One region of the Variovorax sp. PAMC28562 genome, then DNA from elsewhere that is predicted to be linked to it. Evidence: riboswitches for the same ligand, from Rfam matches in the RefSeq annotation. Region 1 holds a riboswitch; the other holds the start of a gene.
The links. Region 1 has a riboswitch for S-adenosylhomocysteine ahead of metH (methionine synthase). Riboswitches for the same ligand answer to the same signal wherever they lie in the genome.
Positions count from the first base shown of each region.

Region 2: linked by a shared signal. The riboswitch ahead of ahcY (adenosylhomocysteinase) and the one ahead of metH (methionine synthase) in region 1 are both predicted to bind S-adenosylhomocysteine.

Region 1 covers NZ_CP060296.1:1,328,733-1,332,414, forward strand. Annotated here, with positions in the region: gene dinG (ATP-dependent DNA helicase DinG) at 1-1,138, shown strand, start outside; S-adenosyl-L-homocysteine riboswitch at 1,188-1,271, shown strand; gene metH (methionine synthase) at 1,313-3,682, shown strand, end outside.
Region 2 covers NZ_CP060296.1:440,992-444,673, forward strand. Annotated here, with positions in the region: gene H7F36_RS02195 (TlyA family RNA methyltransferase) at 1-283, opposite strand, end outside; gene ahcY (adenosylhomocysteinase) at 290-1,744, opposite strand; S-adenosyl-L-homocysteine riboswitch at 1,821-1,889, opposite strand; gene H7F36_RS02205 (hypothetical protein) at 1,993-2,685, shown strand; gene H7F36_RS02210 (phasin family protein) at 2,855-3,325, shown strand; gene H7F36_RS02215 (peptide chain release factor 3) at 3,452-3,682, shown strand, end outside.

The DNA.
Region 1 (3,682 bases):
CACATCCCGGGCACGTTTGCCGCTCGGTGAACTGCCGGAAGCGCTGCAGGGACCACTCGGTCGGGTGGCGCACCATGCATCCGGATTTTTGGATGCGTTGCGTGTCATCGCGAGCGCGTTGCGAGCCGAAATGCGCGACCAGCCCGCGCTCGCCCGCCGGCTGTCCGCCATGTATGCCCAACTCGGCGCGCTGGCGCCACGGCTCGAACAGACACTCGACACCGCTCAACTGCTGCTGCGCGACGCAACGCCCGGTGCAGCGCCGGCCGCCAAATGGTTCACGCTGGAAGTCGATGGCGACCTGGCCACGCTGCAAGCCCACGCGAGTCCGTTGCTGCCCGGCGCGACGCTGCGCAACAACCTGTGGAACAAGGTGCGCGGCGCAGTGCTCACATCGGCCACGTTGACCAGCTGCGGACGCTTTGATTTTTTCTTGCGCGAGTCGGGGCTGCACGGTTTGCACGAGGAAGGCGTCGCGACCACGCTCGAAGTGCCCAGCCCGTTCGACTACGCCAAGCAAGGCAAGCTCATCGCGGTCGAGACCCGAGCCGATCCGCGCGAAGCTGCCGCCTATGTCGCCGAGATGGTGAAAGCCTTGATGCGCGATCTGGCCGATGTGCGGCACGGTGCGCTCGTGCTGTTCACCTCGCGGGAGCAATTGCGCATGGCCGTCGAGGCGCTGACGTCCCGCCTGAAGTCCATCGTGCTGCTGCAGACGGCGATGCCGCGCCAGCAGTTGATGGCCACGCACCGCCACCGCGTGGCCGAGGGCCTGCCTTCGATCATCTTCGGCATGCAGTCGTTTGGCGAAGGGCTGGATCTGCCGGGCAAGCTGTGTGAGTCGGTCTTCATCGCCAAGCTGCCGTTCGCATCACCCGACGATCCGGTGAGCGAAGCGCGCGCCGAGTGGCTGCGTACAGTCGGCCGCGATCCTTTCACCGAGTTGGTGGTGCCGGCCACGGCGATCCGTTTGGCGCAGTGGGTCGGTCGCGCGATCCGCAGCGAGGACGATCGGGCGAGCGTGTACTGCTATGACCGGCGGCTGGTTCGTACGTCTTATGGGCAACGGTTGCTGCAGGGCTTGCCGGCGTTTGCGCTGACGACTGTGTGTGCGGCGGAGGTGGCGGTGGTCGTTTGACCAAACCCTCACGCGGCATCGACGATCCGAAAGCCGCCTAAAATTGAGTCTCTCGAGGAGCGTTGCAGCGTTGACCGGTCTTTCTCAAGACCCGGTCACGTCAGGCTCGGGATCGCAACGACGCTCACCTGATTTCAAAAATCTACAGGTGAGCCCGTGTCCCAGATGTCCCAGATGTCCCCGAACTCCGAGTCCCCAGAGACCTCAGGTACCCCGATTCCTCCGCCGCTGATGCTCTCCGGCCTGGAGCCGGTCACCATCGGCGAGGGCGCCTTGTTCGTCAACATCGGCGAGCGCACCAACGTCACCGGTTCGAAAGCATTTGCCCGAATGATCTTGAACGGTCAGTTCGAGGAGGCGCTCGCGGTAGCACGCCAGCAAGTCGAGAACGGCGCGCAGGTAATCGACATCAACATGGACGAGGCCATGCTCGACAGCAAGGCTGCCATGGTCCGGTTTCTCAACCTGATCGCCAGCGAACCCGACATCGCGCGGATGCCGATCATGGTCGACAGCTCCAAGTGGGACGTCATCGAAGCGGGGCTGCGCTGCATCCAGGGCAAGGGCATCGTCAACTCGATCTCGATGAAAGAAGGCGTCGACGGCTTCAAGCGGCAGGCCAAGCTGGTGCGGCGTTACGGCGCGGCAGCGGTGGTCATGGCGTTCGACGAAAAGGGCCAGGCCGACACCTACCAGCGCAAGATCGAAATCTGCGAGCGGGCCTATCGCATCCTGGTCGACGAGGTCGGCTTTCCGCCTGAAGACATCATCTTCGACCCGAACATCTTCGCCATCGCGACCGGCATCGAAGAGCACAACAACTACGCGGTCGACTTCATCAACGCGACGCGCTGGATCAAGCAAAACCTGCCGGGCGCACGGGTGTCGGGTGGCGTGTCGAACGTGAGCTTCAGCTTTCGCGGCAACGACCCGGTGCGCGAGGCCATCCACACTGTATTTTTGTACCACGCCATCAAGGCGGGCATGGACATGGGCATCGTGAATGCCGGCATGGTCGGCGTGTACGACGACCTCGAGCCGGTGCTGCGCGAGCGGGTGGAAGACGTGGTGCTCAACCGCCGCGAAGACGCTGGCGAGCGCCTCGTCGAAGTGGCCGAGACGGCCAAGAGCGGCGCCAAGGACGAGAGCAAGAAGCTCGAGTGGCGCGGCACGTCGGAGCATCCGGTGGCGGTCGACCAGCGGCTGTCGCATGCGATGGTGCACGGCATCACCGACTTCATCGTCGACGACACCGAGGAGGCCTACCAGATCATTTTGGCGAAGGGCGGCCGGCCGCTGCACGTGATCGAAGGGCCGCTCATGGCCGGCATGAACGTCGTGGGCGATCTGTTCGGCCAGGGCAAGATGTTCTTGCCGCAGGTGGTCAAGTCGGCCCGCGTGATGAAGTCGGCCGTGGCGCATTTGCTGCCCTACATCGAGGCGGAAAAACTGCTCGACGAAGCCGCGGGGCGCGATGTGCGCACCAAGGGAAAGATCATCATCGCGACGGTGAAGGGCGACGTGCACGACATCGGCAAGAACATCGTCACCGTCGTGCTTCAGTGCAACAACTTCGAAGTGGTGAACATGGGCGTGATGGTCCCGTGCCACGAAATTCTGGCGCGCGCCAAGGTCGAGGGCGCCGACATCGTGGGGCTCTCGGGCCTCATCACGCCGAGCCTCGAAGAGATGCAGTATGTCGCCGGCGAGATGCAGCGCGACGACCATTTCCGCATCAAGAAAATCCCGCTGATGATCGGTGGCGCGACCACCAGTCGCGTGCATACGGCCGTCAAGATCGCGCCGCACTACGAGGGCCCGGTCGTCTACGTGCCCGATGCCTCGCGCAGCGTGAGTGTGGCGCAGAGCCTCCTTTCGGACAACGCGACCAAGTACATCGAAGAACTCAACGCCGACTACGAAAAGGTGCGACTGCAGCACGCCAACAAGAAGCAGATACCGATGTGGTCGCTGGCGAAATCGCGGGCCAACAAGACGCCGATCGACTGGAAGAACTACACGCCGCCGGTGCCCAAGTTCATCGGTCGCCGCGTGTTCAAGAACTACGACCTGACCGAGCTCGCCAAGTACATCGACTGGGGCCCGTTCTTCCAGACCTGGGACCTCGCGGGTCCGTTTCCCGCCATCCTGAAAGACGAGGTGGTCGGAACCGAAGCCGTGCGCGTGTATGCCGACGGTCAGCGCATGTTGAAGCGCCTGATCGAAGGGCGTTGGCTCAGCGCCAGCGGCATCGTCGGTTTCTGGCCCGCCAACACGGTGAACGACGACGACATCGAGTTCTATACCGACGAGAGCCGCACCGAAGTCGCCATGACCTGGTATGGCATGCGCCAGCAGACCGAGAAACAGATGATCGACGGCGTGATGCGACCGAGCCGCTGCCTGGCCGACTTCGTCGCGCCGAAAGACAGCGGCCTGAAAGACTATGTCGGCATGTTCGCCGTTACCGCGGGCCTGGGCGTCGAGAAGAAGGAGAAGTACTTCGTCGACGACCTGGACGACTACTCGGCCATCATGCTGAAG
Region 2 (3,682 bases), 890 kb from region 1:
TCGACTGGCCGAGGTCGAGGCACTGCAGCCCCGTCACATCGATTCCTGCGGTATTCAAAGCCCCTTCGAGCTTGAGTCCCCCGCGCGAAACGTAGCGTGCTTCGGCGCCGTCGACCAGGTCGAGCTCGGCCGATTCAGGCAGGTCGTCGCGGTTCTTGACCACGTCACGCCATGCGTCGCTGCTGCCCGCATCGCGCCAGCGCAAACCGCCCGCAATCAAGCGAACGGCCTGCGATCGGGACGCGGCCATGCCGCGCTCCACCAACAATTGATCAGCGCGCATGCGCTATCAATAGCGGTAGGTGTCAGGCTTGTAAGGGCCGTTTTTATCGACACCGATGTAGGCCGCTTGCGCCGGCGTCAGTTCGGTCAGCATGGCGCCGACCTTCTTCAGGTGCAGGCGCGCGACCTTCTCATCGAGGTGCTTGGGCAGCACGTAGACCTTGCCGGCTTCATACGCGTCGGGCTTGGTGAAAAGCTCGATCTGCGCGATGACCTGATTGGCGAACGACGACGACATCACGAAGCTCGGGTGGCCCGTGCCGCAGCCCAGGTTCACCAGGCGACCCTTGGCCAGCAAAATGATCTTCTTGCCGTCCGGGAAGGTGATGTGGTCGACTTGCGGCTTGATCTCTTCCCACTCGTACTTCTCGATCGACACGACATCGATTTCGTTGTCGAAGTGACCGATGTTGCAAACGATGGCCTGGTCTTTCATGGCGACCATGTGGTCGTGCGTGATGACGGACAGGTTGCCGGTCGCCGACACGAAGATATCTGCCTTGTCGGCAGCGTATTCCATGGTCACGACCTTGTAGCCTTCCATTGCAGCCTGGAGCGCATTGATCGGATCGACCTCGGTGACCCATACCTGCGCCGACAAGGCGCGCAGCGCTTGTGCCGAGCCCTTGCCCACGTCGCCGTAGCCCACGACGACCGCCACCTTGCCGGCGATCATCACATCGGTTGCGCGCTTGATGGCGTCGACCAGAGATTCACGGCAACCGTACAGGTTGTCGAACTTGCTCTTGGTGACCGAATCGTTCACGTTGATGGCGCGAAACTGCAGCGTGCCGTTCGCCGACATCTCGTTCAGGCGATGAACGCCCGTGGTGGTTTCTTCGGTCACGCCGATGATCTCGGCGGCTTTGCGGGTGTACCAGGTGCTGTCGATAGCGATCTTGGCCTTGATCGCGGCGTAAAGGATGCGCTCTTCTTCGCTGGTCGGGTTCGCGAGAACGCCCAGGTCTTTTTCAGCGCGCTGGCCCAAATGCATCAGCAACGTGGCGTCGCCGCCGTCGTCCAGGATCATGTTGGGGCCTTCGCCCTTCGAGCCCTTGGGTCCGAAGTCGAAAATGGCGTGGGTGTAGTCCCAGTAGTCGGTCAGCGTCTCGCCCTTGACGGCGAACACTGGCGTGCCAGCGGCTGCGATGGCGGCGGCTGCGTGGTCTTGCGTCGAGAAGATGTTGCACGATGCCCAGCGGACGTCGGCGCCGAGGGCTTGCAGCGTTTCGATCAGCACCGCGGTTTGAATCGTCATGTGGATCGAGCCGGTGATGCGCGCGCCCTTGAGCGGGTGCGACTTCGCGAACTCGGAGCGAATGGCCATCAGGCCCGGCATTTCGGTCTCCGCGATGCGGATTTCCTTGCGGCCCCAAGCGGCCAGCGTGATGTCGGCGATGGCCTGATCGGTCAATTTGAGAGGGATTGCGACGGCGGATGCGGATTCGAGAACAGCGCTCATAAGAACTCCAAAGCAAGTTTGAGAATTGCCGCCGCGCTCGGGAAGGTAGACCTATAGATCGACTCACCGCGAGAACAGCGGTTGAGCGTGGTTGCGATGTGGTCCGAGCCTCACGCCTGATGGCGCTGCAACGCTCCTCGGAACGACGAATTTTAGCGCAGACGCCCGATTGCGTGCGTCACCGCCCGGAAGGGTCGGCGTCACCGCCGACAAACCGAAATTCCTGCGGCGCATTACCCTCGTGCGATATGAACACACCCTCCACATCGTCTTTCCGCAGGTTCTCGCCGCTTGCGTCTGTGCTTCTGGCGTCGGCCACGCTGTTCGGCGCAGCCGTCCTGCCGCTCGCCGCCGCTGCGCAGAGCCCGGCGGCCACGCCATCTGCCGCTCCCGCCGCCCCGACCGTCCGAATTCGCGGCACCGTCGTCTACGTAGACCAAAGCAAGGTGGTCGTGAAGGACCGCAGCGGCGAAGTCGTTTCGCTTGCAAGGGTCGCCGACATGCCGATCTCCGAGGTGTACCGCATCAAGCTGAGCGACATCAAGCAAGGCAGCTTCATCGGCACTGCAGCCATGCCGCAGGCAGACGGCACGCAAAAGGCGCTCGAAGTTCTGGTGTTCCCCGAGGCCGCGCGTGGAACCGGCGAAGGCCATTTCCCATGGGACTTGCAGCCGCAGAGCACCATGACCAATGCGACGGTGGCCGACCTCGCCGCGGCGCCGAAGAACGTGCGCGGCGGCCAGCAACTCAAACTCAGCTACAAGGGTGGCGAAAAGACCCTGATCGTTCCGCCGAACGTTCCTGTCGTGACCTTCAAGCCAGCCACCGATGCCTTGCTGGTGCCCGGCGCCAACGTGCTGATCAATGCGCAAGAGCGCAACGGCACACCGACCGCGCTGCGTGTGCTGGCCGGCCGCAACGGCTTCACGCCGCCGATGTAATCGCTGAGCCGAACGGGTCGCGCCGCATACGCTGCGCGACCCAAGGGAAATCCCGCAAGTAATTTTGCGAAGAGGATCACCGCAGCAGCGTTGTCGGGGCGTATCGTGGCGACGGATTTCCGCCGCTTGCAGGCGTGTTGTCCGCCATCCTCAACCTCAGGAGATTCCCATGGCCACCGCCAAGAAAGCCGCTGCAAAGTCCACTGCCACGCAGGGCGGCACAAAGATCCCCAGCCCGGCCGACATGCTCAAGGGCATGGCCGAGCGGCTGCAAAACGTCAACCTGACCGGCGCCGGCAGCAAGTTGCTCGACACCGGCCGCAAGGATCTCCAGGCCGTGATGCAGGCCAACGAAAAGTCATACCAGGGCCTGCAAACGGTGGTGCAGCGGCAGACCGAAATGATCAAGAGCGCCATCAGCGAATGGCAGTCGGCAGCGAAGGCGATGCCCGGTAAAGACCCGAAAGAAAATCTTGCCAAGCTCGACGAACTAGGCCGCGCCTCGTTCCAGCGTGCCATCGACGACATCAAGGAGCTGGCCGACCTGGCGGCCAAGTCGCAGAAGGACGCCTTCGAAGTCGTGCGCCAGCGGGTGCAGGACAACGTCGACGAAGTGACCAAGCTGCTGCAGCGCAAGTGATTGGTGCTGCCGGCGCGCTCGACGCGACCGGCATGACCACGGCTTTGTGGCGTCGCGCTAGCCCCGTGCGAGAGAAGCCAGGAGCGCATCCGTAAAATCGGGCAATCCCCCCGCAGATTGCCCACTTTGTCTTTCGCCTCCGAAACCCGTCGCCGTCGCACTTTCGCGATCATCTCCCACCCAGACGCCGGCAAGACCACGCTCACTGAAAAGCTCTTGCTGTTCTCAGGAGCGATTCAGATTGCCGGATCGGTCAAGGCGCGCAAGGCCACGCGGCATGCCACATCCGACTGGATGGAGATCGAAAAGCAGCGCGGCATTTCGGTCGCCTCATCGGTCATGCAGATGCTGTACCGC